Regions from separate parts of the Mycobacterium adipatum genome, predicted to be linked through region 2. Evidence: predicted binding sites of a transcription regulator. Region 2 holds the regulator's gene; the other holds the start of a gene.
What was found. Region 2 encodes LexA, which represses DNA repair genes until DNA is damaged. Its sites were predicted from a motif close to CGAACANNTGTTCG; they were not measured.
Positions count from the first base shown of each region.

Region 1: a site for LexA is predicted at 3,371-3,384, ahead of A7U43_RS08920 (error-prone DNA polymerase). Genes of this name have one in related genera too.

Region 1 is NZ_CP015596.1:1,863,347-1,879,574, forward strand. Features, by position in the region: gene A7U43_RS08905 (HNH endonuclease signature motif containing protein) at 1-1,225, opposite strand, end outside; gene A7U43_RS08910 (hypothetical protein) at 1,319-1,759, opposite strand; gene A7U43_RS08915 (IS481 family transposase) at 1,975-3,243, opposite strand; gene A7U43_RS08920 (error-prone DNA polymerase) at 3,398-6,694, shown strand; gene A7U43_RS08925 (TIGR03667 family PPOX class F420-dependent oxidoreductase) at 6,698-7,108, opposite strand; gene A7U43_RS08930 (nitroreductase family protein) at 7,132-7,773, shown strand; gene A7U43_RS08935 (tRNA (cytidine(34)-2'-O)-methyltransferase) at 7,774-8,226, opposite strand; gene A7U43_RS08940 (class I SAM-dependent methyltransferase) at 8,267-8,872, shown strand; gene A7U43_RS08945 (HAMP domain-containing sensor histidine kinase) at 9,083-11,647, shown strand; gene A7U43_RS08950 (roadblock/LC7 domain-containing protein) at 11,656-12,081, shown strand; gene A7U43_RS08955 (DUF742 domain-containing protein) at 12,090-12,473, shown strand; gene A7U43_RS08960 (GTP-binding protein) at 12,535-13,056, shown strand; gene A7U43_RS08965 (pentapeptide repeat-containing protein) at 13,053-13,613, shown strand; gene A7U43_RS08970 (TetR/AcrR family transcriptional regulator) at 13,629-14,213, opposite strand; gene A7U43_RS08975 (acyl-CoA dehydrogenase) at 14,317-16,092, shown strand; gene A7U43_RS08980 (FHA domain-containing protein) at 16,102-16,228, opposite strand, start outside.
Region 2 is NZ_CP015596.1:3,947,934-3,964,161, reverse strand. Features, by position in the region: gene dapF (diaminopimelate epimerase) at 1-125, shown strand, start outside; gene hflX (GTPase HflX) at 159-1,571, shown strand; gene A7U43_RS18790 (PE-PPE domain-containing protein) at 1,640-3,001, opposite strand; gene A7U43_RS18785 (thiolase family protein) at 3,140-4,345, shown strand; gene A7U43_RS18780 (Zn-ribbon domain-containing OB-fold protein) at 4,349-4,765, shown strand; gene A7U43_RS18775 (acyl-CoA dehydrogenase) at 4,775-6,994, shown strand; gene A7U43_RS18770 (TetR/AcrR family transcriptional regulator) at 7,002-7,571, shown strand; gene A7U43_RS18765 (molybdopterin guanine dinucleotide-containing S/N-oxide reductase) at 7,568-9,844, opposite strand; gene A7U43_RS18760 (acyl-CoA dehydrogenase family protein) at 9,942-11,099, shown strand; gene A7U43_RS18755 (LGFP repeat-containing protein) at 11,215-13,284, shown strand; gene lexA (transcriptional repressor LexA) at 13,292-13,966, opposite strand; gene A7U43_RS18745 (LysM peptidoglycan-binding domain-containing protein) at 14,188-14,685, shown strand; gene nrdR (transcriptional regulator NrdR) at 14,761-15,222, shown strand; gene A7U43_RS18735 (PhzF family phenazine biosynthesis protein) at 15,224-15,922, opposite strand; gene A7U43_RS18730 (alpha/beta fold hydrolase) at 15,936-16,228, opposite strand, start outside.

The DNA of each region.
Region 1 (16,228 bases), 2.1 Mb from region 2:
CGGGTGCCGCCGTGGTGGGTGGGCGGGCCAGTGCGGTGTTGGTGAGTTCCTCGCCGTCTTCGTCGGTGACTTTCAGGGTGTCGGCGGGCCCGGTGAGGGTGATGCCGCCGCGGTGATGCAGGCGGTGATGAAACGGGCAGAGCAACACCAGATTCCACAGTTCGGTGGGCCCGCCGTCCTCCCAGTGCACCAGATGATGGGCATGCAACCCGCGCGTCGCCGCGCACCCGGGCACCACACACGTGCGGTCGCGGTGCTCCAGCGCTCGGCGCAGCCGCCGCCCCACCGTCCGGGTGGTCCGCCCCGCCCCGATGGGGCGACCGGCGTGTTCGAACCACACCTCGCAGGTGGCATCACAGAACAGGTACCGGCGGTCGGCATCGGAGAGGGCCGGGCCCAGGTGCAGCGCGGCGACCCGCTTCTCGACATCGAGGTGCATGACGACGGTGGTGTGCTGCCCGTGCGGACGCTGCTGCACGTCGGCATCCCAGCCGGCCTCGACCAGACTCATGAACGCATCGACCGCGTTCGGGAACGGGGGCGCCTGCCCGGAAATCGTGGTCTCGGCGTCGACGTCGTACTGATCCCCGTCCTGCGGATCAATCGCGTCTTTGGGGTCGTGGTCGCGTTTCCAGTCCGCGATCAGCTTGTCTCGGTGGGACTGGTGGGCGGTCTCGAATTTCGCGGCCTCCACCGTGGGCAGCCGGATCCGGTAGGTGGTGTAGTCATCGCTTTCGATACGGCTGAACGACCGCTTCGGTTCGGGCTTGGGATCGGGTTCGGGACGCGGTTCCTGTTTGACCGCGGTCCGCAACTGGCTGACCGTGGCGTGCTGCACCAACTCCGCGTAATGCTCATCGCAGCCCGGCCCGCCGCGTTCGGCGATCACCCCGATCTGATCCAGCGACACCCGGCCCTCGCGCAGGCCCGCCGCGCAGCGTCCAAGCTCTGACAGCCGGTGCGCCACCGCGACCATGGTCTCGGCCCGCCGCGGGCTCACCCCGGCCTTCCACGCCACCAACCCCGCCAACGAGCGACACCCGGTGGCACCCCACAAGGAGTTTCCATCGGCGCTGCCCGCGCCGTCGATCTCGGCGATGATCTCCACCAACCGGCCATCGATGGCATTGCGCTGCCCGGTCAACTCCGCCATCTTGTCGAACAACACCTCGATACGCTTGGGCGCGAACCGATCCCGATCCAAAGGCGCTGTCGGAGGCGGCATATGACCATTATCGCAAAGGGGGCTGACATGTCCCGGGCTCGACGGCGGTGGTTGCGGGCATGCCGCGTGGGCGAACGTCGAGCGCGCCGCGTGTCAGGACGGACGCTGAGGCGGTGTCGTGGTCGGTGCGGGAGGCATCCCGCCGGGCCCCATCATCCCGCCCGGCCCCATCATCCCGCCGGGGCCCATCATCCCGCCGGGTCCTATCATGCCGCCAGGCCCCATCATGCCGCCGGGTCCCATCATCCCGGGGCCCATCATCGGGCAACCGTCCCGTGGTCCCTGCGGCCCCATCTGATAGCTGTGGTGGTAGCCGCGGGTCCAGCCGTGGTAGCCGCCGGGCCCGCCGCCGATGACGATTCCGGCGACGAAAACCACGGTGACGACGAACAAGACGCCGGTGATGGCGCCGACCCACGCCAAGACTTGGTAGAGCCGACTGGGGCGATGCTCGGTGTGCGTACGGGGTGGTGGTGCCACCGTTGCCGACTCCGCGGCGGGGGTGGCATTCGGGGTGTCCGGTGTGTCAGTCATGGTCGGTGTACCTCCGTCGGTGGACTCGGCTGGGGTGTGCCGGCCGCCCCAGCCTCGGTGCCGGATTCGCCTGGAGACCTCCAGCACCTGTCAGTGTGCGACCGGGTCGCGCGCGCGCCTAGGGCCAATAGGCCCCACTTTCGACGGACGGGCGCTGTGATGTCTCAGGACATCGGTGACAGTTCTGTATCAGGACATCGGTGACAGTTGATGTATCAGGACATCGGTGACGGTTTCTCGTTCTTGGGGCGCGGACCACGGGGGCGTCCGTTGCCGACGTACTTCACCCCCGGTGCGGGTCGGGTGTGTTCGATGAGGACTTCGCCGTCCAGGTCAGCCACGGTGATCTTCTCGCCGTCGATGACCACCAAGACCTGTTCGAAGCCGCGCCCGCCGTCGACTTGATAGCGAACTCCGGCGAGGACGAGGGTGCCCCCGCTGGTCAGGGTTGCGACGTTGGTGCCGGCAGGCAGGTCGGTTGGCGCAGACCTGCGCGGTGTGGTGACCGCTGGACGAACCGGCGCGTCGGGCCTGGGGCGCGGCGGGTCAGCTTTGGCGATTGCCTCCCAGGCCGTGCGCGGTGTGACGCGTCCAGGCAGCCCTTGGTGGGGGCGTTCGGTGTTGTAGATGTCGTCGAACGCATCGACCTGGGCCTGCAACTCGGCCAGCGTGCTGGCAAGCGGCTGCTTGTCGAGGTAGCGGAACAAGGTCTGATGGAAGCGCTCGTTCTTGCCTTGCGTGGTGGGCTTGTCGGGCTTGCCGGTGATTGCCTGAACCCCTAGCCGCGAGAGGTGCTTGACGAGTCGGCCGAGGTAGCCACGCCGCGAGGGATTCAGCGCAATTCCGTTGTCCGACAACAACCGTTGAGGAACACCACAGGCTGCTACACCCTTGTCAAACACTGCGATGGCCGCTTCGGCAGTCTCTGTCCACGCCACATGGGAGGCCACCGCGTAGCGGGAGTGGTCGTCGATGAGCTGGAAGATCACACACGTGCGACCACCGGTGAGTACGTACTGCGTGGCGTCGACTTGCCAGCACGCGTTCGGGGCCGAGTAGACGAACCGTCGCCATGCCGAACGGGGCTTCTTCTTGGGCTCAAGACGAGCCACACCGGCCTCACGGAAGATCCGTGCCAACGCCGCGATGGAAGGGACCTGCGGCAAGCCCATCGCGTGCATTTTGTCGTACACGCTGATCGGTCCATGGTCGCGGCCGGACGCCTCCAGAGCGGCACGCACGGCCACGGCCTGCTGCCTAACCTCCTCAGTTAACTTCGACGGACTCGACTTGGGCCGCCGAGACTTGGGTTCGAGCACCTCGGCCTGCCCATCGGTCTTCGCGCGCTGACGTAACGCGTAGAACGACTTTCGGGAGATGCCGTGCTCGGCGCAGAACGTCGAGACCGCCCCACGCGGCGCGTCATCAGGCCACTGTGAGATCGCCAACCGGACACGAGGATCGATAGGTTCATTAACAGCCACCCCCGCAGCCTCGGCGCAGAAGTGTCACCACCAAGACCCCTCAAAGTGTCACCGATGTCCTGATACAGAACTGTCACCGATGTCCTGATACATCACATCGGCAGTCGGGGAGCACACCTGGACATATCGAACAGGTGTTCGATAGAGTGGTTCGATGGGTTGGCATAATGGGCCGCCGAGCTGGGCCGAGATGGAGCGGGTGCTCAACAGCAGGCCGCGCGGCAAGCCGCGGCGGTCCGGCCTTCCCCTGGAGCCCCCCGGTGACGGCGGGGACAGCCCCGCCTGGTCGCGCAAGCGTGGCGCGTACCAGCCGGAAGGGGTACGGCGTTCCGGCTCCTCGGTGCCGTATGCCGAGCTGCACGCGCACTCGGCCTACAGTTTCCTCGACGGCGCTAGCACCCCCGAAGAGCTGGTGGAGGAGGCTGCCCGGCTGGATCTGCGGGCCATCGCGCTGACCGACCACGACGGCCTCTACGGGGTGGTGCGTTTCGCCGAGGCCGCCCGCGAACTCGACATGGCCACCGTGTTCGGCGCCGAACTGTCGCTGGGTAACGTGCCTCGCACCGAACAGCCCGACCCGCCCGGGCCGCATCTGTTGGTGCTGGCCCGCGGCCCGGAGGGATACCGGCGGCTGTCGCGCCAGATCTCGGCCGCGCACCTGGCCGGCGGCGAGAAGGGTAAACCGCGGTACGACTTCGACACGCTCTCCGAGGCTGCCGGTGGGCACTGGCATGTCCTTACCGGTTGCCGCAAAGGTCATGTCCGGCAAGCGTATGCAACCGGCGGACCGGACGCCGCGGAGCGGGCGCTGGCCGACCTGGTGGACCGGTTCGGTGCCGACCGGGTCAGCGTCGAACTCACCCACCACGGACATCCGCTCGACGACGAACGCAACGCCGTCCTGGCCGCGTTGGCGCCCCGGTTCGGCCTCGGCGTCATCGCCAGCACCGGGGCGCACTTCGCGGTGCCGGCACGGGGCCGGCTGGCGATGGCGATGGCGGCCATCAGGGCCCGCAACTCGATGGACGATGCGGCCGGGTATCTGGCCCCGCTGGGGGGAGCGCACCTGCGGTCGGGGGAGGAGATGGCCCAGCTGTTCGGCACTCAGATTGCCACGGCATCAGCAGAATTGGGTGAACAGTGCGCGTTCGGGCTGGCGTTGATCGCCCCCCAACTCCCGCCGTTCACCGTGCCGGACGGGCATACCGAATCGAGCTGGCTGCGACAACTGGTGCGCGACGGGGCCCGGGAACGCTACGGTCCGCCGGACCGGGCCCCCAAGGCCTACGCGCAGATCGAACACGAGCTGTCGATCATCGACAAGCTGGACTTTCCGGGTTACTTCCTGGTGGTGCACGACATCACCCGGTTCTGCCGGGAGCGCGACATCCTTTGCCAGGGAAGAGGGTCGGCGGCCAACTCGGCGGTCTGCTATGCGCTCAAGGTCACCAACGTCGACCCCATCGCCAACGAGCTGTTGTTCGAACGGTTCCTGTCCCCGGCACGTGACGGCCCACCCGATATCGATATCGACATCGAATCGGACTTGCGCGAGGACGTCATCCAGTACGTCTATGACACGTACGGTCGTGACTACGCCGCCCAGGTCGCCAATGTCATCACCTACCGGGGCCGTAGCGCGATCCGCGACATGGCCCGCGCCCTCGGCTTCTCCCAGGGCCAGCAGGACGCCTGGAGCAAGCAGATCAGCCGGTGGAACGGCCTGGCCGACTCGCCCGACGTCGAAGACATCCCCGAGCAGGTGGTCGACCTGGCCACCCAGATATCGAATCTGCCCCGGCACATGGGCATTCACTCCGGCGGCATGGTGATCTGTGACCGCCCGATCGCCGATGTCTGCCCGGTGGAATGGGCCCGGATGGCCAACCGAAGCGTGTTGCAGTGGGACAAAGATGACTGTGCGGCAATCGGTTTGGTCAAGTTCGATCTGCTCGGCCTGGGCATGCTGTCGGCCCTGCACTATGCCATCGACCTGGTGCGTGAGCACAAGGGGCTCGACGTGGACCTGTCGAAGTTGGACCTGTCCGAACCTGCGGTCTACGAAATGCTGCAGCGCGCCGATTCCGTCGGGGTGTTCCAGGTCGAATCCCGGGCGCAGATGGCCACCCTGCCCCGGCTCAAGCCGCGGGTCTTCTACGATCTGGTGGTCGAGGTCGCACTCATCCGGCCCGGCCCGATCCAGGGTGGGTCGGTGCACCCATATATCAAGCGGCGCAACGGTGAAGAAGAGGTCGTCTACGACCATCCGTCGATGGAACCCGCGCTGCGCAAGACTCTCGGTGTGCCGTTGTTCCAGGAGCAGCTGATGCAGCTGGCGGTGGACTGTGCCGGGTTCAGCCCGGCCGAGGCCGATCAGTTGCGCCGGGCGATGGGCTCGAAACGGTCCACGGAAAAGATGCGGCGCCTCCGCGGCCGGTTTTATGACGGGATGCGTGAGCGGCACGGCATCACCGGCGAGGTGGCCGAGAAGATCTACGAAAAGCTGGAAGCCTTCGCCAACTTCGGTTTCCCGGAGAGTCATTCGCTGAGTTTCGCCTCGCTGGTCTTCTATTCATCCTGGTTCAAGTTGCATCATCCTGCGGTGTTCTGCGCGGCGCTGCTGAGGGCCCAGCCGATGGGTTTCTACTCACCGCAGTCGTTGGTCGCCGATGCGCGCCGGCACGGCGTGCTGGTGCACGGCCCGGATGTCAACGCCAGCCTGGCGCACGCCGGCTGTGAGAACCGCGGGCTGGACGTGCGGATGGGGATGGGCAGCGTCCGCCACATCGGTGATGAGCTGGCCCAACGGATCGTCGACGAACGCAGGGCCAATGGGCCGTTTGCCACGCTGTTGGATCTGACGGCCAGAGTGCAGCTTTCGGTCTCGCAGACCGAGGCGTTGGCCACCGCCGGTGCGCTCGGTTGTTTCGGCATCACCCGCCGGGAGGGACTGTGGGCTGCCGGCGCGGCCGCCGCTGAGCGGCCGGACCGGCTGGCGGGGGTGGGATCGTCATCGCATATCCCGCCGCTGCCCGGGATGAGTGCGCTGGAACTGGCCGCCGCCGACGTCTGGGCGACCGGGGTGTCACCGGACAGTTATCCGACCCAGTTTCTGCGCGAGACGCTCGACGAGATGGGGATCGTGCCCGCCGATCGGCTGCTGTCGGTGCCGGACGGCACCCGCGTGCTGGTGGCCGGCGCGGTGACACACCGGCAGCGACCGGCGACGGCACAGGGGGTGACGTTCATGAATCTGGAGGACGAGACGGGCATGGTCAACGTGATGTGCTCACGCGGGGTGTGGGCCCGCCACCGCAAGCTGGCGCAGGCCGCGTCGGCACTGGTCATCCGCGGGATCGTGCAGAACGCCACCGGTGCGGTGACGGTGGCCGCGGACAGGATGAGCCCGATCGACCTGAGGGTGCGGTCGCGGTCGCGGGACTTCCAGTGACCACTACTCCGTCGGCGTCGTCCACACCTTCTCGATACTGATCCGCAGGCGGGTGCTGAAGTTGCCCATCGACTCCGTCAGCCCGAACTGGTCGGACAGCTGTCGGTACTTCGCCCAGTACGGTGCATCCTCGCGGAGATCGATGCCCTCGGCATCCACCCGGGCCGGCCCGCCGACCACGATGATCCCGCCGCCGTTGCCGTCGGAGTCCAGGTTCAGGCTCACCTGCGGATGGTTACGGACGTGGCGCACCTTGGCCGCGCCGGGCTCGGTGTACACCACGATGTCGGTGCCGTCGAAGAAGAACCACACCAGTTTGGGCACCGGCTGTCCGGACTTCGCGACCGTGGTGAGCCAGCCGTAGCTGTCGGATGTCAGCCGGTCGATGATCTCCGGTGTCAGGTCTGCAGTCATGCCCGCGAATGTAGTCTCGCCCTATGACACTCAACCTGACCGCGGATGAAGTTCTGACCACCACGCGTTCGGTGCGCAAGCGGCTCGATTTCGACAAACCGGTGCCGCGCGAGGTGCTCCTGGAATGTCTGGACATCGCCCTGCAGGCGCCGACCGGTTCCAATTCCCAAGGCTGGCAGTGGGTTTTTGTGGAGGACGAGGAGAAGAAAAAGGCGATCGCCGACATCTACCGGGTCGCGGCAACGCCCTACCTCGATGCGCCCAAACCCCAGTACGGCGACAGCCGCGACGAGCGGACCCCGAAGGTCGTGGACTCCGCGAAGTACCTCAACGATCACCTGCACGAGGTGCCGGTGATGCTGATTCCCTGCCTGGAGGGCCGGCCCGACGGTGCCCCGGCCGGCCTCAGCGCAGGATTCTGGGGGTCGCTGATGCCCGCCGTCTGGAGTTTCATGCTGGCGCTGCGCAGCCGCGGCCTCGGCTCGGCGTGGACATCGCTGCACCTGATGGGCGACGGCGAGAAGCAGACCGCCGAACTGCTCGGCATCCCGTTCGACAGGTACTCCCAGGGCGGCCTGTTCCCGATCGCCTACACCAAGGGCACCGACTTCAAGAAGGCCAAGCGGCTGCCCGCCGAGGAACTCACCCACTGGAACACCTGGTAGTCACACCGCGCCCGTGAACCCCTGCTGGCGCCACGCCTCATAGGCGGCGACGGCCGCGGCATTGGACAGGTTCAGCGAACGCCGTCCGGCCAGCATCGGGATGCGCACCCGGGCGGTGATGTGCGGATCGGCCAGGGTCTGTTCGTCCAGGCCGGTCGGTTCGGGTCCGAACATCAGCACATCGCCGGGCCGGTACGCGATCTCGGCAAACGACCGGTCGGCGTGCGCGGTGAATGCGTACACCCGCGCCGGACCGATCGCCGCCCACGCCGCGGCCAGGTCCGGGTGCACCGTCACCGACGCCAGGTCGTGATAGTCCAGCCCGGCCCGACGCAGCTTCGGTTCGGACAGGTCGAAGCCCAGCGGTTCCACCAGGTGCAGGTGGCATCCGGTCCCGGCCACCATCCGGATCGCGTTGCCGGTATTGGGCGCGATCCGCGGGGAGAAGAACATCACGTGAAACACAAGCACACCCTTCCTCAATAATGGCCCCATGGTCGAGCAGAGCATCTGGATGCAGAAGGTCGCGGCGGACCCGGGGCACTCGCAGTGGTACATCGACCGCTTCCGGTCCATGGCACGCGCGGGCAAAGACCTGGCCGGCGAGGCCCGGCTCATCGATGCGATGGCCCGGCGCGGCGCCCGCATCCTCGACGCGGGCTGCGGCCCCGGCCGGGTGGGCGGCTACCTGGCCGCCGCCGGACACGACGTCGTCGGCGTCGATGTCGACCCGGCACTGATCGCGGCCGCCGAGGAGGACCACCCGGGTCCGCGCTGGCTGGTCGGCGACCTCGCCGAACTGGACCTGCCCGCCCGCGGCATCACCGAGCCCTTCGACATCATCGTCTCGGCGGGCAATGTGATGACCTTCCTGGCGCCGAGCACCCGCGCCCGGGTGCTGAGCCGGTTGCGTGCGCACCTCGCCGACGAGGGACGCGCGGTGATCGGGTTCGGCGCGGGCCGCGAGTACGAGCACACCGACTTCCTCGACCACGCCGCCCAGGCCGGGTTGGTGCCGGATCTGTTGCTGTCCACCTGGGATGTGCGCCCGTTCGCCGAGGGCGCCGACTTCCTCGTCGCCATCCTGCGGCCGGCATAGGCGCCCTGCGCGCGGGGAACCCGCGCCGACCCCACCACGGGTGCGCAACGTAACGGTCACGAACTGTGCCCGTTCGCGCTCGAGGTATGGATACCGCTGTCCGCGACTGCCATACTCGACGAATTGCCAGGCGTGCCACGCCGGCCCCATCGTGGGCTCAAGCAGCAGGAAGCATATGAACGCGTCCCAACCGATACGCGGCCGGCTCTGATGACGAGCTTTGCCGCGCCGCACACCGATGACGAATCACGCAGCGCCACAACACAAACCGTGAAGCGCCCGGCTCGGTGGGCGCTGAGCAACTGGCCCGTCGGCTGGAAAGTGTTTGCCATCGTGCTGGTTCCGCTGGTGCTGGCGGCGACATTCGGCGGGCTGCGCGTCTACGCCGGGTTCACCGAGGCCGCCGATCTGCGGCTCGCGGCCGACCGCGCCGATATGGTGCCCGCGATCGTGGAGTACATGGCCGCCCTCGATGCCGCGGTGCTCGCCGGCGGTGCTGACGCCCAGCCCGCGCTGAGCGCATTCGACACCAGCCGCCAGGCACTGCAACGCCAACTCGACGAGACCGCTGTGCTGCCCGATGTGGACAGCGGTGTCACAACGATCCTCCGAAATGGCCAGGACCTGGTGAACCGGGTGAGCGCCAACTCGATCGGCCTGCGCGACCGGGTCACCAACTATGCGCCCATCCTGCTGACCGCCGAGGACGCCATCAACGGCTCGGTGCGCGTCGACGACGCCCAGATCCGCACCGAGACCCTGGGCCTGTCCCGCGCTGTCGGTGCCCGCGGCCAGATGATGATGCAGCAGCTGCTGGTCAATCTCGGTGGTGAGGTGCCCGAACCCGAGCTGCGCACCTCCATGAACACCGTCGCGGGCACCGAACCGTCCACGCTGTTCGGCATGAGCCAGATCCTCGGCGTCGGCTCGGCCGAGGCAAAGCAGCTGCAGGAGCAGTTCATCCGGCGGATGGCGATCATGGCCAACCCGACCGCGGTGCTGGTGAACAATCCCGAGCTGAGCCAGTCCATCGCGGCCACCGACGGGATCGCCGACGCGCTCATCGCCGAGACGACGTCATCGGTCACCGCCGCGGTGGCCGAACAGGCGGCCGCGCAGCGCAGTACCGCCATCCGGGACGCCGTCGTGGCGATCGCCGCGATCGTGGTCGCGCTGCTGATCGTCGCGCTCGTCGCGCGGTCATTGGTCCGGCCGCTGCGCCGGCTGCGCGACAGCGCGCTGAAGGTCGCGCACACCGAACTGGCGCGCGAGCTCGAGCAGGTGCGTAGCGGGGGAGACCCGGGCCCGGTCCGTCCGATCCCGGTGCACACCACCGAGGAGGTCGGACAGGTCGCGCACGCGGTCGACGAACTGCACGAGCAGGCCGTCCTGCTGGCCGGCGAGCAGGCCCGGCTGCAGCTGCAGGTCAGCGACATGTTCGAGACCCTGTCGCGGCGCAGCCGGTCGCTGGTGGACCAGCAACTGGCACTGATCGACCAGCTCGAGCGCGATGAGCAGGACCCGCAACGCCTGGAGCGGCTGTTCCGGTTGGACCATCTGGCCGCCCGGATGCGTCGCAACGGTGCCAACCTGCTGGTGCTCGCCGGGACCAACGTCACCCGCGAGCACGCCGAGCCGGTGCCGGTCAGCGCCGTGGTCAACGCCGCGGCCTCCGAGGTCGAGGAGTACACCCGGGTGGTCACCGACGAGGTGCCCGACTGCGATATCGGCGGCACGGTGGCCGCCGACCTGGTGCATGTGCTTGCCGAGCTGATGGACAACGCGCTGCGCTACTCACCGCCGGATTCACAGGTGCGGGTGTCGGCGGTCCGCGCCGGCAACGGGGCACTGGTCATCGAGGTCGCCGACCGCGGACTGGGCATGGCTGAGCCCGATCTGCGGGTGGCCAACACCCGCCTGCAGTCCGGCGGTGAGGTCAATCCCTACACCGCGCGACACATGGGCCTGTTCGTCGTCGGCCGCCTCGCCGCCGCGCACGGACTGGTGGTCCGGCTGCGCAGTACCGATGTCGGTGACGCGAGCTCGGGTACCACGGCCGGGGTGTACGTCCCCGAGGAGTTGCTCGCCGGGGTGCTGCCCGTTGCGGTCGTCACCGATTTCCGTCCGGCACCGGTGACCGAGGTGCGCCACGTCGCACCGGCGCAGCCCGAACCCGTTCCACCGGAGTCGATTTCGGAAGTTCACGCCCCGACCCCGGTATCTGTTCTGCCGCAACGCAGCCCGGGTGCCAGCGGGTTCCGGTCCGCGTCGACCGAGGCCGATTCGCAGCAGTGGCCCACCGAGCCGACCCCGGTGCACGCGCCCGAACAGCCGACCCCGGCACCGGCGGACACCTCGGCGTCCTTCGCCGCACGTGGCCAGGCGCACGCGAAGCTCGAACCCGCCGATACCAGTTCCGCCGACGACGCCATCTACCAGAAGATGCTGTCGGAATGGCTGGTCGACCCGACCGATCTGGGCACCAGCGCCGATCTGGATTGGCAGTCGGTGTGGGACCACGGCTGGTCGGCGGCAGCATCGGCCGAGGAGGCACCCGTCACCGAACACACCGCCGAGGGTCTGCCGGTCCGTACACCCGGCGAACGCCTGGTGCCCGGTACCGGCGAGATCGGTGAGACCGGTGCACCGGTAGCATCTGAGCCCGGCGACCCCGGCCCGTTGCCGGATCCCGAGGCCGTGCGAGCGAGCCTCAGCAGCCATTTCGGTGGGGTGCATGCCGGTCGGTCGCACACCCGCGACACCGGAGGATCATGAGCAACGCGATGGCGGGGGACAACGCCGCGGCCGAGCGAACGACACAGCGCGAATCACTGGACTGGCTGGTGTCCAAGTTCGCCCGTGAGGTCGCCGGTGTCTCACACGCGGTGCTGGTGTCGGCCGACGGTCTGCTGATGGCGGCCAGCGCGCACATGCCGGCCGAACGCGCCGACCAGCTGGCCGCGGTGGCCTCGGGGCTGGCCAGCCTCTCGACCGGTGCGGCGCAGCTGTTCGAGGGCGGCCACGTGATGCAGTCGATTGTCGAGATGGAGCACGGCTATTTGTTGTTGATGCGCGTCGGCGACGGATCCAACCTCGCCACGCTGGCGACCCGATCCTGCGATATCGGCCAGATCGGCTACGAGATGGCCGTTCTGGTCGAACGTGTGGGCAACGTCATCCAATCGTCGCGTCGGCGCCACCACGCCTGAGGCCGCCGATGGAGCCGCCCGACGCCTGGGAGTCCGCCGATCCGGTGGACGTTGCGGCCATGGTGCGGCCCTATCGGCTGACGGCCGGGCGCACCGATTCGCATCTGGATCTGCCGCCCGAGGCCCCGGTCCAGACGCTGCAGGGTGCACCGGCGCACCGCTGGCCGGCCAGCGACGTCCGGGCCCGGATCCTGGCACTCGGCCGGCACGGACCGTCGGTGGCCGAGATCGCGGCGCGGCTGTCGCTTCCGCTCGGTGTCGCGCGTGTGCTGATCGGCGACCTCGTGTCCGAGGGGTATCTTCGGATACACACGACGCTGGGCGACACCGCCTCCGCCGACGAACGTCGTGAACTGATCGGGAGGACGCTGCGTGGCCTTCGGGCACTTTGAGGGGCCCCGGAATCAGGCGGGGCCCTCGACCGGTCGCTCGGAGCGGCCGGGCGCGACCAAGATCGTCGTTTCCGGCGGGTTCGGTTCCGGCAAGACCACATTCGTCGGCGCGGTCTCGGAGATCATGCCGCTGCGCACCGAAGCGCTGGTGACCACGGCGTCGGCCGGGGTCGACGGTTTGGACGCCACCCCGCACAAGAACACCACCACGGTGGCGATGGACTTCGGCCGCATCACCCTGGCCGAGGATCTGGTGCTCTACCTGTTCGGGACCCCGGGCCAGCGACGCTTCTGGTTCATGTGGGACGACCTGGTCCGCGGCGCGATCGGCGCGGTCATCCTGGTCGACATCCGTCGCCTGCAGGACAGCTTCGCCGCCATCGACTTCTTCGAAGCACGTGGTCTGCCGTTCCTCATTGCCATCAACGAGTTCGACGGGGCGCCAAGCTATCCGGTCTCGGCCGTGCGGCAGGCGCTGGCGTTGCGCGAGGACATCCCGATCGTCAGCGTGGATGCCAGAGACCGGCATTCCGCGCGGGCCGCCCTGATCGCGGTCGCCGAGTACGCCCTGGCCGCGGTGTGACCGACGACCAGGTCTGGGTGGACCGCGAGTTCACCGGACACGACTTTCGCGACGAGGACCTGAGCCGGATCCGTACCGAGCGGGTGGTGTTCGACGAATGTGATTTCAGCGGTGTCGATCTGACCGAGTCCGAGCACCACGGATCTGCGTTCCGCAACTGCACCTTCCGCCGGGCATCGTTGCTGCACAGCACGTTCCGGCAGTGCAGCCTGCTGGGCCCGGTGTTCACCGAGACCAGATTGCGGCCGCTGCGATTCGTGGAGGTCGATCTGTCACTCAGCGTGCTCGGCGGGTGTGACCTGCGCACCGTCGACCTGTCGGACTGCCGGTTGCGGGAGGCGAACCTGGTCGGGGCGGATCTGCGCAAGGCCGTGCTGACGCGGGCGGACCTCAGCGGGGCGCGGGTGCAGGACGCCAAGTTCGACGAGGCGGACCTGCGCGGCGCCCGCACCGATCCCACGTTCTGGACGACGGCGAAAGTTCGTGGCGCGCGGATCAATATCGAACAGGCACTGGCCTATGCCGCCGCGCACGGGTTGGACGTGCACGGTGAGTAGCGGCCCGCGAGGGGCTCAGCGCACCATGCGTTCGGCAACCCGGGCATAGACCTCGCCGAGCTTGTGCGCATCGCGGTGCTGGCGCGACGGGAACCACCGGCACACATCGACGCACAGCGATGAGATGGCCATCACGATCTCGTCGACGCTGTCGACGTGGAACTCGCCGGCGGCTACCCCGTCGGCAACGATGGCGCTGATCACATCGGTGACCCGGTGCCGCAACGGGGCTATCGCGCGGTAGTGCAGCGGACTCAGACCGTGCAACTCGTACTGCACCACCCGGGCCTGCTTGTGGTTCTCGGCGTGCCAACTGGCGAATGCGGCGACGACCGATCGCAACCGTTGGGTGCAACTCGCCTCCGGTGAATCCGCGCTCTCCAGCGCCGAGAGCAGGCTGCTGTGTCCTTCGAGGGCGATGGCGTAGAGCAACTCTTCCTTGGACCGGTAGTGCGGGTACATCGCGGTGGCACTCATGTTGAGCCGCTTGGTGATCTGGCGGGTGGAGCTGCCGCCATAACCCGACTCGGCGAAAGCTTCGATGGCGGCACGTCGGATGCGTTCCGCTGCCGCGGAATCCGCGCTTCGATCGCTGGCCATGTCGGCTGGATCCTACATGCCTTGACACGGGGCGGGGTCGGGATGCAATATTAGCGAGCGCTCATAAAATGAGCAGTCGCTAATATTTACGAAGGGTCCGGGCATGGCGGAGTTTCTCTCACGGCGCGATATCGACTTCCTGCTGTTCGACTGGCTCGGTGTCGACGACCTGGTCAAGCACGAGCGATTCGCCGAGCACTCGCGGGAGACCTTCGACGCGGTTCTCGATCTCAGCGCGGCCATCGCAGGCAAGTGCTTCGCACCCCACAACAAGACGTGCGACCAGAGCGCACCGTCGGTGGGCGCCGACGGCACCGTCGTGCTGATCGACGAAATCAAGGACGCGCTGGACACTTTCGGCGAGGCGGGCCTGATGGCCGGCGCCTTCGACGAAGCCCTGGGCGGCATGGGTTTGCCGACGGTGGTCGCCCAGGCGTCGATGACCTTCTTTCGGGCGGCCAACCCCAGCATCACCTCATACGCGTTCCTGACGGTGGGCAACGCCAACCTGCTGGTCGAGTACGGCACCGACGAACAGATCGACACCTGGGTGCGGCCGATGCTGGAGGGCCGCTTCTTCGGCACCATGTGCCTCTCGGAGCCCGACGCCGGCTCGTCGTTGGCCGACATCACCACCCGGGCGGTGCCCGCCCCCGACGGGACCTACCGGATCACCGGAACCAAGATGTGGATCACCGGCGGTGACCATGAGCTCTCGGAGAACATCGTGCACCTGGTGCTGGCCAAGGCGCCCGGCGGCGGTCCCGGTGTCAAGGGGATCTCGCTGTTCATCGTGCCGAAGTTCCTGCCCGACGGCACCCGCAACGACGTCGCGCTGGTGAGCCTGAACCACAAGATGGGCAACCACGCCACCACCAACGCCCTGCTCAACTTCGGTGACGGCACCCACCGGCCCGCGGAACAGCCGGGCGCGGTCGGCTATCTCGTCGGCGCCGAACACCACGGGCTGACCTACATGTTCCACATGATGAACGAGGCCCGCATCGCGGTGGGTGGGCAGGCCACCGCGACCGGGTACGCCGGCTACCTGGCATCCCTGGACTACGCCAAGCAGCGGGTCCAGGGGCGACCCGTGGACGCCAAGCGTCCCGGCCAACCGCAGGTTGCGCTGATCGAGCACGCCGACGTCAAGCGGATGCTGTTGGCTCAGAAGTCCTATGTCGAAGGCGCACTCGCGTTGGGCCTGTACTGCTGGCGGCTGGTCGACGAGGAGCGCATCACCACCGGGGCCGAGCGCGACAACGCGCACCTGCTGCTGGAAGTGCTGACGCCGATCGCCAAGAGTTGGCCCGCGCAGTGGTGTCTGGAAGCCAACAACCTCGCCATCCAGGTGCACGGTGGGTACGGCTACACCAAGGAATTCGACGTCGAGCAGCACTACCGGGACAACCGGCTCAACGCCATCCATGAGGGCACCCACGGCATCCATGGGCTGGACCTGCTGGGCCGTAAGGTCGTCATGCAGGACGGGGCGGGTTTGACCGTGCTCGCCGAGCGGATCAGCCACACGATCGACGCGGCAATGGAATTCGACGATGCGGTGGGCCACGCCCGGGCGTTGCGACGCGCGCTGGACAGGCTGCTGGAGGTCACCGCGACACTCTGGTCGGCCGGCGACATCGCCACCACGCTCGCCAACTCGACGATCTACCTGGAGGCCACCGGTCATGTGGTGATCGCCTGGATGTGGTTGGAGCAGATGCTTGCCTGCAGCGGTCGCGACGGTGACTTCTATGACGGCAAGCGCGCGGCGGCCCGGTACTTCTTCACCTACGAACTACCCAAGGTCGGCCCCCAGTTCGAGCTGCTGGCCAGCCTGGACCGGACCACGGTGGAGGCCGCGCCGAGCTGGTTCTGACGCCCCCGGCTATCCCGCCTTGAGACGGATCTTGAAGCGCACGAAGCTCAGGTACGCGACGCTGAGGGCCGCCAGCATGCCCATGTCGAACCACCACGCCGAGGTGGTGTGCTCCCAGTGCGCGTCCTTGGGCGTC
Region 2 (16,228 bases):
TCCGTATCCCCGGCGGCGAGGTCACCGTCACCATCGCCGAGGCGACCAGCTACCTGCGGGGACCGTCGGTGCTCGTCGCGCATGGCGAGCTGGCCGAGCAGTGGTGGCGTAATTCAGGTGCGTGATTGCAGGCAGGCGTGCCACCATCGAAAGAACATATGACTGAATCTGAACTCACGCGCAACCCCGTTCCGAGCACCGGCGAACTGGCGCTGGAGGATCGCGCGGCGCTGCGTCGTGTCGCGGGGCTCTCGACCGAACTCACCGACATCTCCGAGGTCGAATACCGCCAGCTGCGTCTGGAACGGGTCGTGCTCGTCGGGGTGTGGACCGAGGGCACCGCGGCCGATGTGGACGCGAGCATGGCCGAGTTGGCCGCGCTGGCCGAGACGGCGGGCTCCGAGGTCCTCGAAGGCCTGGTGCAGCGCCGCGACAAACCGGACGCCTCGACCTATATCGGCTCCGGTAAGGCCATCGAGTTGCGCGATATCGTCACCGCCACCGGCGCGGACACCGTGATCTGCGATGGTGAGCTGAGCCCCGCCCAGTTGAACTCGCTGGAGAAGGTGGTCAAGGTCAAGGTCATCGACCGGACGGCGCTGATCCTGGACATCTTCGCCCAGCACGCGACGTCCGCCGAGGGCAAGGCGCAGGTGTCGCTGGCCCAGATGGAGTACATGCTGCCGCGCTTGCGCGGTTGGGGTGAATCCATGTCCCGGCAGGGTGGCGGCGCGGGCGGCAGCAGCGGCGGCGTCGGAACCCGCGGTCCCGGTGAGACCAAGATCGAGACCGACCGCCGTCGCATCCGTGAGCGGATGACCAAGCTGCGCCGCGAGATCAAGGACATGAAGAAGATCCGCGACACCCAGCGCGGTAAGCGCCGGGCCGCCGACCTGCCCGCGGTCGCGATCGTCGGTTATACCAACGCCGGAAAGTCCAGTCTGCTCAACGCATTGACCGGTGCGGGTGTGCTGGTGGAGAACGCGCTGTTCGCCACGCTGGAGCCGACCACCCGCCGGGGTGAGCTCGACGACGGCCGGCCGTTCGTGCTGACCGACACCGTGGGCTTCGTGCGGCACTTGCCCACCCAGTTGGTCGAGGCGTTCCGTTCCACCCTTGAGGAGGTCGTCGACGCCGATCTGCTGGTGCACGTCGTCGACGGCTCCGATGCCACCCCGCTGGCGCAGATCAACGCGGTCCGCGAGGTGGTGCGCGACGTGTACGCCGATCACGACGGGTCGCCCGCGCCGGAACTGTTGGTGGTCAACAAGATCGACGCCGCCGACGAGCTCGCCCTGGCCCAGCTGCGCCGGGCGCTACCGGACGCGGTGTTCGTCTCCGCGCACACCGGCGAGGGGCTGGATCGGCTGCGGGCCCGCCTGGTGGAGCTGGTCGAGCCCACCGACGCGTTCGTCGACGTGACCGTGCCGTATGACCGTGGCGACCTGGTGGCCCGGGTGCACACCGAGGGCCGGATCGACACCACCGAACACACCGACACGGGCACCAAGATCACCGCGCGGGTCCCGGTGCCGCTGGCCGCCAGCCTGCGCGAGTTCAGCAACTGGTAGTCACGCGAGCAGGCGCACCGTTCCCGAATCCCCCGTCATTCCAGGGCCGGTGCGCCTGCTCGCGCGGGTCATGCGGCCTGGCGCACCGACCGGGTGGACGACCTGGCGGCCTTCGGTGAGGTGCGGGCCTCGGTGAGCCGCGCCCGTTCCGCGGGCTCGTCGATCTCTGCGGTGTCCTCTTCGGTGTCCTCGGTCAGTGCGGTGTCGACCGGTTCGGAGGGCGCTTCGGTGTCCTCGGCGGGTGCCACGGTGTCGGCGACCTCGACCGCGGTGGCCGCCTGCACCGGTGCCTGCTGTGGTTCGGGGGCCTGCTGAACGGCCGTACCGCCGCCGAACGTGTCATGGATGCCTTCGCCGATCGCCTCGACCACGTCGCGAGCCAGCACGAGCGGATTGACGCGCGGTATCAGCCGGAAGGGTGCGGGCACACCGTAACTCAGCGACCGGTCGTATCCGGTCTCGATCAGAACCTCGAGCAGCGGGGTGAGCAGCGTGACGATCGGCTTGATCAGGAAACCGGTTCCGGTGAATCCGGCGAACTCCAGGAACGGGCGCACGATCGGCAGGGTCTTGGTCGGGATGGTGATGTAGCGGGTGTCGCCGTGCTCGTCCCAGTTGTCCTCGTTGGCGAGTTGTTCGGCAAGTTCGGCGGGCGTGTACCCGTCCGGCAGCTCGCCCACGTCACTGTTCTCATTCGGTGCCAGATAGGTGCCGTGGATGTACCAGAAGCCGGCGATCGCATTGAGGACGGCCAATGCGTTGATCGGGTAGAGCGGGAAGTCCGCGACACCGTCGTACCGGAACGCGATATCGGTGGCGCAGATGTGGTCGCAGGTGTCGGTCGGAGCGGGCAGCCCGAAGGTGGCGTCGAGAATCGGCACATGTCCCAGGAACGCGAGCCGTTCGAACAGACCGCCGTTGGGCCGGTTGGTGTTGCCGATCATCACGAACGACAGGTAGGTCTGGTCCTTGGGCAGCCCGGCCAGGTTGCGCTTCTCCCGGCTGACGATGTTGCCGCCCTGGGAGTAGCCGAACATGACGACCGGGGTGTTCGGCGGGTCCTGCGCCAGGGTGTCCACCAGGGTCGCGTTCAGGGTGGCCAGGCCGTCGCCGGTGGACACATCCCATTTGGCGCCTTTGAGCCCGCCCCACCCGGGCAGCGGGATCGGCCAGAACTGCGCGGGGTAGTCGATGCCCTGCAGCGCGCAGTCGTTGTCCGCGGTGCACGCGGGGTTGAACGGTGCGATGTAGTAGTCGCGGGCGTTCTCCAGGTAGCCGGTGACGATATTGGCGTTCGGCGTGCCGGTGCCCGGCACGATGAGCGCCGTCGCCGCCAGCGCGACGGCCATCGTCAGCGTCGAGGCGACCGTGATGAGAACCGCTGCCAGCAAGGTCAGCACGGTCGTGATGAACCGTCGTGTACTGCGCATCTGTCACCCCCGGGTAAGAGCCAATCGGATCGTCGCACCCTGGGCGGCCGGGCGTTGACGGAACCGAAAATCCACCCCGAATTGAAAGTAGAATCTCATTCTAATATTGTCATGTGACCGATCCGAGGGGAGCACCACATGGGCCTGCGAGGCGACGCCGCGATCGTCGGCTTCCACGAACTGCCCGCCACGCGCAAGCCGACCGGCGCGCCCGAGTTCATCCTCGAGCAGTGGGCACGGCTGGCCGCGGCGGCGGTCGCCGACGCCGGATTGACGGTCGACCAGGTGGACGGGCTGGTGACCTGCGGGGTGATGGAGTCCCAGCTGTTCGTCTCGTCCACCGTTGCCGAGTATCTCGGGCTGGCGGTCAATTACGCAGAACTCGTCGATCTCGGCGGCGCGTCCGGCGCGGCGATGGTGTGGCGCGCCGCGGCGGCCATCGAATTGGGGATCTGCCAGGCAGTGCTGTGCGCGATCCCGGCCAACTACCTCACCCCGATGTCGCCCGAGCGTCCCTACGATCCGGGTGATGCCCTGTATTACGGCGCGTCCAGCTACCGTTACGGCTCACCGCAGGCCGAGTTCGAGATTCCCTACGGTTATCTCGGGCAGAACGGGCCCTACGCGCAGGTCGCTCAGATGTACGCCGCCGCTTATGGTTACGACGAGTCGGCGATGGCCAAGATCGTGGTCGACCAACGGGTCAATGCCAACCACACCCCGGGCGCGGTGTTCAGGGACAAGCCGTTGAGCATCGCCGACGTGTTGGACAGCCCGATCATCGCCTCGCCGCTGCACATGCTGGAGATCGTGATGCCGTGTATGGGCGGGTCGGCCGTGCTGGTCACCAACGCCGAGCTGGCCCGCAAGAGCCGCCACCGGCCGGTGTGGATCAAGGGATTCGGCGAACGGGTGCCCTACAAGTCGCCGGTGTACGCCGCGGATCCGTTGCAGACCCCGATGGTGACGGTCGCCGAGTCCGCGTTCGGGATGGCCGGTGCCACGCCGGCCGATATGGACATGGTGTCGATCTATGACTGCTACACCATCACCGCGCTGCTGACCCTGGAGGACGCCGGGTTCTGTGAAAAGGGCAAGGGCATGCAGTTCGTCACCGACCACGACCTGACGTTCCGTGGCGATTTCCCGATGAACACCGCGGGCGGCCAGCTCGGCTACGGCCAGCCCGGTAACGCCGGGGGTATGCACCATGTCTGCGATGCGACCCGCCAGCTCATGGGGCGCGCCGAGGCGACCCAGATCGCCGACTGTCACCGGGCTTTCGTGTCCGGCAACGGTGGCGTGCTCAGCGAGCAAGAAGCACTCGTGCTGGAGGGGGACTAGATCGTGAATGACGCACTGGCGCGCCCACTGCCGCTACCCACCCCGACGTCGGCCCCGTTCTGGGACGGCCTGCGCCGGCACGAGATCTGGATCCAGTTCTCGCCATCGCTGGACGCCTACGTGTTCTATCCGCGCGTGCTCGCACCCGGCACCCTCGCCGATGATCTGCAGTGGCGCCAGATCTCCGGTATGGGCACGCTCGTCAGCTTCGCCGTCGCGCAACGACCGGTCGCGCCGCAATTCGCCGACGCGGTACCGCATCTGCTCGCCGTCGTGCAATGGGACGAAGGCCCGCGGCTGGCCACCGAACTCGTCGGCGTCGATCCCGCGCACCTTCGCATCGGCATGGCGGTCTCTCGGGTCTTCGTCGATCACCCCGCCGCCGACATCACCCTGCTGCGCTACACCGCGGCGCACTAGGAGGCTCTCGTGGTCGTGGCACTCACCGATGAACAGGTCCAGCTCACCGACACCATGGCCGGGTTCGCCCGCCGGCACGGGGGACTGGAACTGACCAGATCACAATTCGACGCGATCGCGGCCGGGCACCGGCCCGACTTCTGGCCGGCCCTGGTGAACCAGGGTCTGCATGCGGTGCACCTGCCCGAGGAGTTCGGCGGGCAGGGCGGCACGCTGGCCGACGCCGCCTGCGTCATCGACGCGGCCGGTTACGGACTGCTACCGGGCCCGCTGTTGCCCACCGTCATCGCCGGTGCGGTGGTGGCCACCGCGGACACCGACCGGCCCGGCACCCGTGCCCTGCTGGCCGGTATCGCCGACGGCCGCACGGCGGCGTTGCTGCTACCCGGGGACGGGGAGATCCGGGCCGGCGCCGGTGCCCAGGGCTGGGAACTGAGCGGCTCTGCCGGCCCGCAACTCGGCCTGAGTTCCGCGCAGCAGCTGGTGGTCGGCGCCAAAACCGCTGCCGGCGAGACACTCTGGTTCGCCCTGGACGCGAGCGCACCGGGCGTCACGGTGCAGGCGCAATCACCGACCGACCTCACCCGCGATGTCGGCACCCTGGAATGCGACCGCGCGCCGGCCGAACCGCTGCCCGGTATCGACGAGCGGACCGCCCGGGGCATCGCGGTCGGCCTCATCGCCGCCGAAGCCGCGGGCATCGCGCGTTGGTGCGTGGACAATGTCGTCGCCTACCTGAAGGTGCGCGAGCAGTTCGGCCGCCCGATCGGCACGTTCCAGGCCCTGCAGCACAAGGCGGCCATGCTGTTCATCAACAGCGAACTCGCCGCGGCCTCGGCGTGGGATGCGGTACGCGGCGCGGGCCAGTCGGCCGTCCAGCACCACATCGCGGCCGCCGGCGCCGCGGTTACCGCCATCGGTGGGCTGCCCGAACTGGTGGTCGATGCGCTCACCATGTTCGGCGCGATCGGCTATACCTGGGAGCATGACCTGCACCTGTACTGGAAACGTGCCATCAGCCTGGCCGCCGCCATCGGACCGGTGACGGATTGGGCACGCGCCCTTGGTGATCCGGACCTACCCGGGCGAGACTTCACCATCGAGCTCACCGCGGTCGAGCCGGATTTCCGCGCCGGTGTCGCGGCGGCACTCGACGCCGCGGCGGCGTTGCGCAACGAGAGGCCCGGTCGGCAGAACCCCGAATATGCGGAGTACTGGACCGGCCCGCAGCGCACCGCGCTGGCCGATGCCGGCCTGGTCGTGCCGTATCTGCCCGCACCGTGGGGTCTGGATGCCTCACCGGCGCAGCAGTTGATCATCGACGAGGAATACGACAAGCGACCCCACCTGGTGCGGCCGTCGCTGGGCATTGCGCAGTGGATCCTGCCCACGGTGCTCACCGCGGGCTCCGACGCCCAGCGCGAGCGGTTCGCGGTGCCCACGATGCGTGGCGAGATCGGTTGGTGTCAGCTGTTCTCCGAACCCGGTGCCGGATCGGATCTGGCCGCGCTGTCGACCAGGGCGACCAAAGTGGATGGCGGATGGGTGATTCAGGGCCAGAAGGTATGGACATCCTCGGCGCAGCGTGCCGACTGGGGTGCCCTGCTGGCGCGTACCGATCCGGAAGCCAAGAAACACAAGGGTATCGGGTACTTCCTCGTCGACATGAGCACCCCGGGAATCCGGGTCCGACCGCTGCGCACCGCCAGCGGAGACGAACACTTCAACGAGGTCTTCTTCGACGACGTTTTCGTTCCCGACGAGATGCTGGTGGGCGAACCCACCGCGGGCTGGTCCCACGCACTGGCCACGATGGCCAATGAACGGGTGGCGATCGGCGCCTACGTGAAGCTGGACAAGGAAAGCGAGCTGCGCGCCCTGGCCCGCCGGGCCGGCGCGGCGGATGTGACGGTGCGCCGGGCGCTGGGGGAGGTCCGGGCGGCGACCAATGCCATCGGCGCACTGGCGGTGCGCGACACCCTGGGCCGGCTCGCCGGGCACGGCCCGGGCCCGGCGAGCAGCGTCGGGAAGGTCGGCACCGCGCTGCTGGTGCGCCGGGTGACCGCCGACGCGCTGGTCTTCAGCGGGCGCGCGGCCATGGTCGGCGGCGGCGAGCAGCCGGCCGTGGGGCAGAGCCTGATGATGCCCGCCGAGGTCATCGGCGGCGGCACCATCGAGATCCAGCTGAACATCATCGCGACGATGATCCTCGGGCTGCCGAGGAATTGAGGCCGCCATGACCGACATGCCCGGCTACAAACAGGCCCGCCGGTCGCAGATCGTGGCCGCCGCGCAGGCTCTGCTGAAGGCGCAGGACTACGACCACATCCAGATGCGTGATGTCGCCGACGCGGCCGATGTCGCGTTGGGCACGCTGTACCGCTACTTCAGCTCCAAGGAGCATGTCTACGCCGCGGTGCTGATGGACTGGGCGCAGCCAGTATTCGCGCCCGCAGTCGCCGACACCGGCCCGGCGGAGCGGCGGGTGCGGGAGAAGGTCCGCGGCATCATCGCCACCTTCGAGCGTCGTCCCGGCTTCTTCAAGGTCTGCATGCTGTTGCAGAACACCGCCGATGCCAATGCGGCCGCCCTGATGGAGGACTTCGCCGCGATCGCCCTGCGGGCCCTGTCCGCGGATTTCGCCTCACTGGGCGACCAGGAATCCGCGGACACCGCGATCATGCTGTGGGGCATCGTCAACACCATGCTCTCCGGCGCGCTTCTGCACGGCAAACCGATCGCCGACGCGTACCGGGTCGTCGACGCCTTCGTCGACCTCGTCGCACCGCGATTGTCCCCGGGTTAGCGGATCACCGGCGGCTCATGCGCCCGCACCGGTGGCAGGTGTTGGGTGAACTTCTCCAGCTGCACCAGCACATGGGCGCCGGTGCAGCCACGGGCCAGCGCCGAGGTGCCGATGTCGTCGGTCAGCACATTCGGGTTGCCGTGCACGCACAGCGAATCCGGGTCGCCCGGCTCGAGCGGATCGAACCAGGCGCCGGTGGACAACTGCACCACCCGCGGGCGCAGCCGGTCGTCGATCACCACGCCGGCCAGGCAGGCGCCGCGGTCGTTGAACACCCGCGCCACGTCCCCGTCGGCCAGGCCACGGTCGGCCGCGTCCGCCGGATGGATCCGGATGGGTTCGCGGCCTTGTACTTTCGACTGCTGGCTGGTGGCGCCACCGTCGAGCTGGCCGTGCAGCCGGCTGGCGGGCTGGTTGGCGATCAGGTGCAGCGGGTAGGTCCGCGCGCGCTCACCGCCCAGCCACTCGGTGGGCTCGAACCAGGCCGGGTGGCCCAGGCAATCGTCGTACCCGAAGCTGTCGATCTCGGCGGAGAAGATCTCGATGCGGCCGCTCGGAGTGTTCAGCCGGTTGGTGTGCGGGTCGGCGCGGAAATCGGCCAGCAGGGTCAGCCCGGGCTCGGTCGGCAGCCGTAGCTGCCCGTCGGCCCAGAATTGGTCGAAGGACGGCGCATCGAAGTCCACACCGGCCGACCACGTGGCATACAGGTGCGCCAGCCATTGCCGGGCGGTGCGGCCCTCGGTGAACTCGTCGGCGACGCCGAAGCGCCGCGCGAGTTCGGCGAAGGTGGTGTAGTCGTCGCGCGCCTGTGCGTAGGGCTCGACCAGTGCCGGCATCGCCATCAGCATCGGGTCATTGCGGGAGCCGGAGTAGTCGTCGCGTTCATAGGCGGTGGTGGAGGGAACCACGATATCGGCGTGCTTGGCCATCGCCGTCCAGTACGGGTCGTGCACGACGACGGTGTCCGGCCGGGCCAGCGCGCGGCGTAACCGGCCGATGTTCTGGTGGTGGTGGAACGGATTTCCCCCGGCCCAGTAGACCAGGCGGATATCCGGGAACGTCTGGCGCCGGCCGTTGTAGTCGTACTCCCGGCCGGGGTGCAGCAGCATATCGCTGACGGCGGCCACCGGAATGAACGTCGAGACCGGATTGTGGCCCTGCGGCAGCACCGGCAACGGGAAGCGCAGCGGTGCCAGCCCCGGTTCGTTCATCGATCCGTAGCCGTGCCCGAAACCGCCTCCGGGCAAGCCGATCTGGCCGAGCATGGCGGCCAGCGTCAGGCCCATCCACGGCGCCTGCTCGCCGTGGCGGATGCGTTGCAGCGACCAGCTGATGGTCACCAGGGTGCGGCCCGCGGCCATCCGGCGGGCCAGCGCGGTGATGTCCTCTCCCGCCAGCCCGCTGATCGTCGCGGCCCAGGCCGGCGACTTCGGCACGCCGTCGTCGGTGCCGAGCAGGTACCGCTCGAAACGGTCGTACCCGACACAGTAGGTGTCCAGGAACGCGCGATCGGCGAGGTCCTCGGTGGCCAGCACATGGGCCAGCGCGAGCATGACGGCCACATCGGTGCCGGGTCGTGGGGCGTGCCATTCGTGGTCGCCGTCGACATCGTCGCGCAGCGGGGAGAACGACACGATGCGCCCGCCCCGCTCCCGGAACCGGCGCAGCGCGTCGCGTGCCGGATGTGCGGTGGTGCCACCGTGGTTGATCCCGGTGTTCTTCAGCGCCAGACCGCCGAAGGCCACCAGCAGATCGGTGTGTTCGACGATCACCTCCCACTGCGTGGAGCGTTTGAACAGATCGTCATGAGTGCCCACCACCCGCGGCATGATCACCCCGGTCGCGCCGAGGCTGTAGGAGTGCCGCGAGGAGGTGTAGCCGCCGATGAGTTTGAGAAAGCGATGCACCTGGCTCTGCGCGTGATGGAACCGGCCGGCGCTCGCCCAGCCGTACGACCCGCCGTAGATCGCCTCGTTGCCGTGTTCGGCGATGATCCGTCGTAGTTCGCCGGCGAGCAGATCGGACAGTTCGTCCCAGGACACCGCCACGAACTCGTCATCGCCGCGACGAACACTTGGCCCCGGCCCGTTGTCCAGCCAACCGCGCCGAATCGCCGGGCCCGCGACCCGGGAGCGGTGCCGGATGGAACCGGGCAGGTTGCCCAGCAGGGGCGAGGGGTCGTCGTCACCGGCGTGCGGGCGCACGGCCGTGAGGTCGCCGGCACTGACCTCGGCGGTGAAAGCGCCCCAGTGGGCCAGGCTGGCTCGCGACACGCACCGATCCTAGAGCCCCGGCCGGCGGCTCTACCAACCATCTGGTTGGTATATGTTGGGCGCCACGCACCCTGATACCAGTACCGGAGGTCACACGATGGGCGTCGTCAAATACGACCGCACCCTGTTCGAGCCCGAGCACGATCTGTTCCGCGAGTCCTACCGCGCCTTCCTGGAGCGCCATGCGGCACCGTTCCGGGAGGAGTGGGAGAAGGCCAAGATCGTCGACCGCGAGGTCTGGCGTGAAGCCGGTAAGCAGGGCTTTCTGGGCATGGCCGTTCCGGAGGAGTTCGGCGGCGGCGGCAACCCGGACTTCCGCTACAACGTCGTCATCACCGAGGAGACCGCCGCGGGCCACCACAGCGGACTGGGTTTCACCCTGCAGAACGATGTCATCGCGCCGTACCTGATCGAACTGGCCACCGAGGAGCAGAAGCGGCGCTGGCTGCCCGGATTCTGCAGCGGCGAAGTGATCACGGCGATCGCAATGACCGAACCCGGTACCGGCAGCGATCTGCAGGGCATCAAGACCCGCGCCGTCCGCGACGGCGACCACTACATCCTCAACGGGTCCAAGACGTTCATCACCAACGGCATTCACGCCGATCTGGTGATCGTGGTGGCCTGCACCGACCCGGAGAAGGGCGCGCAGGGCTTCTCCCTGCTGGTGGTCGAGCGCGGGATGGCGGGCTTCGAGCGGGGACGCCACCTCGACAAGATCGGCCTCGATGCCCAGGACACCGCCGAACTGTCCTTCACCGATGTGCAGGTTCCGGTGGAGAACCTGCTCGGCCAGGAGGGCATGGGCTTCCTCTATCTGATGCAGAACCTGCCCCAGGAACGCATCAGCATCGCCGTGATGGCCGCCGCGGCGATGGAGTCCGCGCTCGAGCAGACCCTGCAGTACACCAAGGAGCGCAAGGCGTTCGGCAAGCCGATCGGCAGCTTCCAGAACAACCGGTTCGTGCTGGCCGAACTGGCCACCGAGGCGACCGCGATCCGCATCATGGTCGACGAGTTCATCCGGTTGCACCTGGACCGCAAGCTCACCGTCGATCAGGCGGCGATGGCCAAGTGGTACAGCACCGAGGCGCAGGTGCGTTTGGTGGACCGCTGCCTGCAGTTGCACGGCGGCTACGGCTACATGCGTGAATACCCGATCGCGCGGGCATTCCTGGACTCCAGGATCCAGACGATCTACGGCGGAACCACCGAGATCATGAAGGAGATCATCGGCCGCGGCCTGGGGGTGTGAAGGTCCGACACGCATAACGCGCAGGTGGCGATATCCCACGACTTCGTGGTCGGCTGACGCAAAGTTGACGAACGCGATACTTTCGTGTGGTTTTGCACGACTTCGGGGAGGACCGATGACCAGGCAGCGATCCCGGCTTAGCAGGATTGCCGGGCGGCTTGCGGTAGGGCTCGTGAGCGCCGGATTGTTCGCGTCGGTGTTGATGGCGCCGCCGGCCGTCGCCACGCCGGAAAGTGATGCCGACGCGGCGATCACCGCGGCCTGGGAGACCGGCGGCGGTGAGACCGGTCCGCTGGGCCCCAAGGACGGTGGCGTCTACCCGGCCGGTGACGGTTTCGGGCAGAACTTTGCCTCGGGCAAGATCTTCTTCACCCCCGATACCGGCGCGCATATCGTCTCCGGCGCGATCCTGGAGAAGTACGAGTCGCTCGGCGGTCCTGCCGACAGTGACCTGGGCTTCCCGACCATCGACGAGGGCCCCGGCCGGGCGGCCAACAGTCGCAACTCCACCTTCAGCGCGCCGGACAAGCCGGTCATCTTCTGGACGCCGGACACCGGTGCGCGGGTCGTGCGCGGCGCCATCAACCAGGCCTGGGATGCGCTCGGGGGTTCGGCCGGAGCGCTCGGCGTACCCAGCGAGGATGAGACCACCAATGGCGATGTCGTCACCCAGAAGTTCACCGGCGGTGAGATCTCGTGGAACCGCAAGACCAAGGCCTTCACCACGGTGCCGCCTGAGCTGGCAGGTCAGCTCGGGGCCATCGAGGTCCCCTCGGACGCCACCTCTGCCATCGCCGCCGCCCGCCGTGCCGCCGGCGGCGCACTCGGGCCGCTGGGCGCCGAGGAGGGCGCGCAGTACGCGATCGGCGCCGACGGCGTGGGGCAGAACTACGCCGGCGGCAAGATCTTCTACAGCCCCGACACCGGCGCCAACGTGGTCACCGGACAGGTGCTGGCCAAGTACGAGAGTGTCGGCGGGCCGACCGGCGATCTGGGGTTCCCCACCACCAGCGAGGCCGATGGCGGACTGACCCCGCAGAGTCGGGTGGTCGAGTTCGCCGCGGAGGACCAGCCCGTCATCTTCTGGACACCCGATTTCGGCGCCGTCATCGTGCGTGGCGCGATGAACGCCGCATGGCAGAAGCTGGGTGGCGCCACCGGTGAGCTCGGGGCGCCGAAGGCCGACCAGACCGAGAACGGCGATATCGTCAGCCAGCAGTTCAACGGTGGTTCGATCTCGTGGGACCGGGCGGCCAAGAAGTTCAGCACCGAGCCCGCCGGTCTGCAGTCTCAGCTCGCCGGACTCGAGGTGCCGGGCGCGGACGCGCCGCAGGCCCCGGCGGACGGGCCGCAGGCCGACGGCGATTCCGGCAAGGGCGCCAGCTGGTTCTCCTGGTGGTGGCTGCTCGGCCTGATCCCGCTGCTCGGTGTGCTCGCGCTGATCGGCGTCGCGGTCCTGCGTAACCGCCGTCCCCGCGACGGTGACCACTTCGGTGACGGCCACTTCGACGACGGTCACCACGACGGTGAGGATCCCTACGAACGCGGCTACAGCGGCGGATACGGGGACCGCTACGAATCCGGGTACCCCAGCCGCCCGGAACCGGCTCCCTACACCCCGCAGAGCCCGTGGGCGTCGGCGCCGCCGGCCGAATCCGGCACCGAGGACGGTGACGACTACAGCGGTGACGACTACGCCGACGAGTACGACAGCGACGAGTACGACGGCGACGGATACGACGGCGACGGATACGACGCCGACGACCACGACGGCGAACCCGCCGCGGAGCGCGATGTCGACGCCGACGATCTCGAAGAGCTCGACGCCGAGCAGGATGCGGTGCTGAGTTTCGACGACGACCCGGACGCCGTGGACACCGCGCCGACGCGGATCGAGTCACCCACCGCGGTGATCGCGCCGCCGCAGACCGCGTACGAACCGGATTTCCCGAGTGGGCGTCACGCCGCGATACAGGACGACGAGCCCGAGGACGCCGGATGGACCTCGATGCGGCTGGCCACCGGTGACCGCTACCGGGCGCCGGAGGGCTACCCGATCAAGGCGGACACCAAGACCGGTTTGTACTGGGCTCCGGGGAGCCCGGGCTACCGCGACACCGAGGCCGAGATCTGGTTCGCCAGTGAGGAATTCGCCCGGACGAACGGATTCGTCCGGGCGGACTGAGGGTCCGTCAGATCTTGCGGATCACGGTGACGACCTTGCCGAGCACCACCGCGTCGTTACCGTCGATCGGTTCGAACGCCGGGTTGTGCGGCATCAGCCACACCTGACCGCGGGTTCGCTTGAAGGTCTTCACGGTCGCCTCGCCGTCGATCATGGCCGCGACGATATCGCCGTTCTCGGCGACGTTCTGCTGGCGGATGACCACCCAGTCGCCGTCGCAGATCGCGGCGTCGATCATGGATTCGCCGACCACCTTCAGCAGGAACAGCGAACCCTCGCCGACCAGCTCGCGGGGGAGCGGGAAGACCTCTTCGACGGCCTCTTCGGCCAGGATGGGGCCACCCGCGGCGATCCGGCCGAGCACCGGCACGAATGTCGGTTCGGGGAGCGCGTCCGACCCGGCCACATCGGTGGTCACGATGGGGGTCACCACATCGTCGGAACCGCGCACGTCCACGGCGCGGGGCCGGTTCGGGTCCCTGCGGAGGTAACCCTTGCGTTCCAGGGTGCGTAGCTGGTGCGCCACCGACGAGGTGGAGGTCAGGCCGACGGCGTCGCCGATCTCACGGATGCTCGGCGGATACCCGCGACTGGTCACGGAGGTGCGGATGACCTCCAGGATGGTGCGCTGACGCTCGGTCAGGCTGGAGCGTGCCTCAGGGGTTTCGGTGCTGTCGCTCATGTGCCCGAATGTAGTCGCCACCGCACAGATAATCAAACATGTGTTCGAGGCGTGTCGTGTTCGCCCTCGGCCCGGCGGGTGGCCGCGCGGGACGCGTCCACTTGTCGGTGCCCCGGTCTATCGTTTCGCAACAGTTCGATCACATGTTCTATTCATCGAACACATGATCGACTAGCATTCGAACACAGAAGCGAAAGACCCCTACTCGGAGAGGCGCTCAGATGACGATTCTCGAAGCTCGCCCGGACACTCGGCACAGTGCGTACGCCCCGGCTCGGTCGCCGCGGCCCGCAATGGCCGCCGAGGTGTGGCCCCTGCCCCGCGACGTCGTCGTGCGCCGGCGTCGTGTCCCATCCTCGCGCCGCCCCGGTGGTGCACCCCTGGGCCACCGCGGCAGCGGGGTGCTGATGTCCCGCGCCTCGCACCGGCGCCGGCCGATCACACCGGCCGCCACGGTGCTGCTGGCCCTGCTGGCCGGCGCAATCACCCTGTGGCTCGGGCTCGTCGCCCAGCTGGGCGGTCCCACCGAAGAGCCCGTCCAGCTGCCCACCCGCCTGTCGGTGGTGTACGTGCAGGACGGTGAGACGCTGCAGCACATCGCCCACCGGGTGGCCCCGGATGCGCCCGCGGGCCAGATCGTCGAGCGCATCCGCGAGCTCAACAAGCTCGAAACAGGCACGGTGCAGGCCGGGCAGACGCTCATCGCACCGATCGGCTGACGCGTGCTCTGCGGTACCCAGGTAGGCTCGACGACATTCGAACTGGTCGATCTGCGGTGCGGCGAAGGAGCGGTGATGCACTGTCCGTTCTGTCGTCACCCGGACTCACGTGTCGTCGACTCCCGGGAAACCGATGAGGGTCAGGCCATCAGGCGTCGCCGGTCCTGCCCGGAATGCGGCCGTCGATTCACCACGGTCGAGACCGCGGTGCTCGCGGTCGTCAAGCGCAGCGGGGTGACCGAACCGTTCAGCAGGGAGAAGGTCATCAAGGGTGTGCGCCGGGCATGCCAGGGCCGACAGGTCGACGATGATGCGCTCAACCTGTTGGCACAACAGGTCGAGGACGCCGTGCGGGCCGCGGGTTCGCCCGAGATTGCGAGCCACGACGTGGGACTCGCGATCCTCGGCCCGCTCCGCGATCTCGATGAGGTCGCCTATCTGAGGTTCGCCTCGGTGTACCGGTCCTTCACCTCGGCCGACGATTTCGAACGGGAGATCGAGGCGCTGCGCGCCCACCGTGTCTCCACCTCCGGCTGATTCAATCCAGTCGGACGCCGGCGTCGGCTACCACCCGGCCCGCGATCTTGACCCAACCCGCCGGGTCCCACCACGTACGAATCTCGGAGCCTCTGCCTTGGGTGATGAGCAGATCTCGGCTCAGGTGGTCGGTCATCCGTACCGCCGCCGCGCCGGTCGCCTCGTCCTCGGCGATGCCGAGGTGCGGCGCAAACATCCGGGACCGCAGAGCGCCCCGGCACTCGTCCGTCCACGCCCAGAGGTAATGCTCGACGTCGTCGGTGTAATCGGCGGTGTCGGCGGCCAGCACCTGCTCGACCGACTCCAGGTGGTAGATGGCCATATCGGGTGCCCAGTCCGATCGGGCGCTGATCACGGTCCACTCGCCGTCGGCTTCCGGCAGATACTCCACCTGCACCAGACCCGCCGGGACGTGCAGCGTCCGCACCGGTGTGCCGCGCTGCTTGAGCCACCACGCGGTGCCCACCGTCGGGTGCCCGGCGAACGGTAGTTCGGCGACCGGAGTGAAGATCCGCATGTGTGCGCTCGCCGCTCCCGGCTCCGGAAGATCGACGAACACCGTTTCGCTGTAACCCAATTCGGTGGCCACGCGTTGGCGGTCGGCCGGATCCACGGTCGCCGCATCGATCACGCCGAGGGGATTGCCGAACTCGCCCCGTGCATCGGTGAACACTCGCAGGACTGCAACATCGACGGCCATACCCCGATGGTAGTCAGGTGGCGCTGCGCTCGTCGGCGCCCATCGCGTCGAGCACGGCGACCCTGGTGTTCAGCGAACCGGTGATCGCGCGTTCGCTCATACCGGTGCGCAGCAGGCCGCGCAGCAGTTCGTGGTCGTACTCCGCGGGAATCGTGGTGTCGATGAAGTGCTGCACCACGTCGACGAAACGGTCAGGGTCGTCGTGAAAGGGGAAATGCCCGGATCCCTCGAAGATCTCCAGCGTCGAGCCCGGCATCGCGGCATGTGCGAGCCATGCGTGGCTGACCGGGATCACCGAGTCGTGGG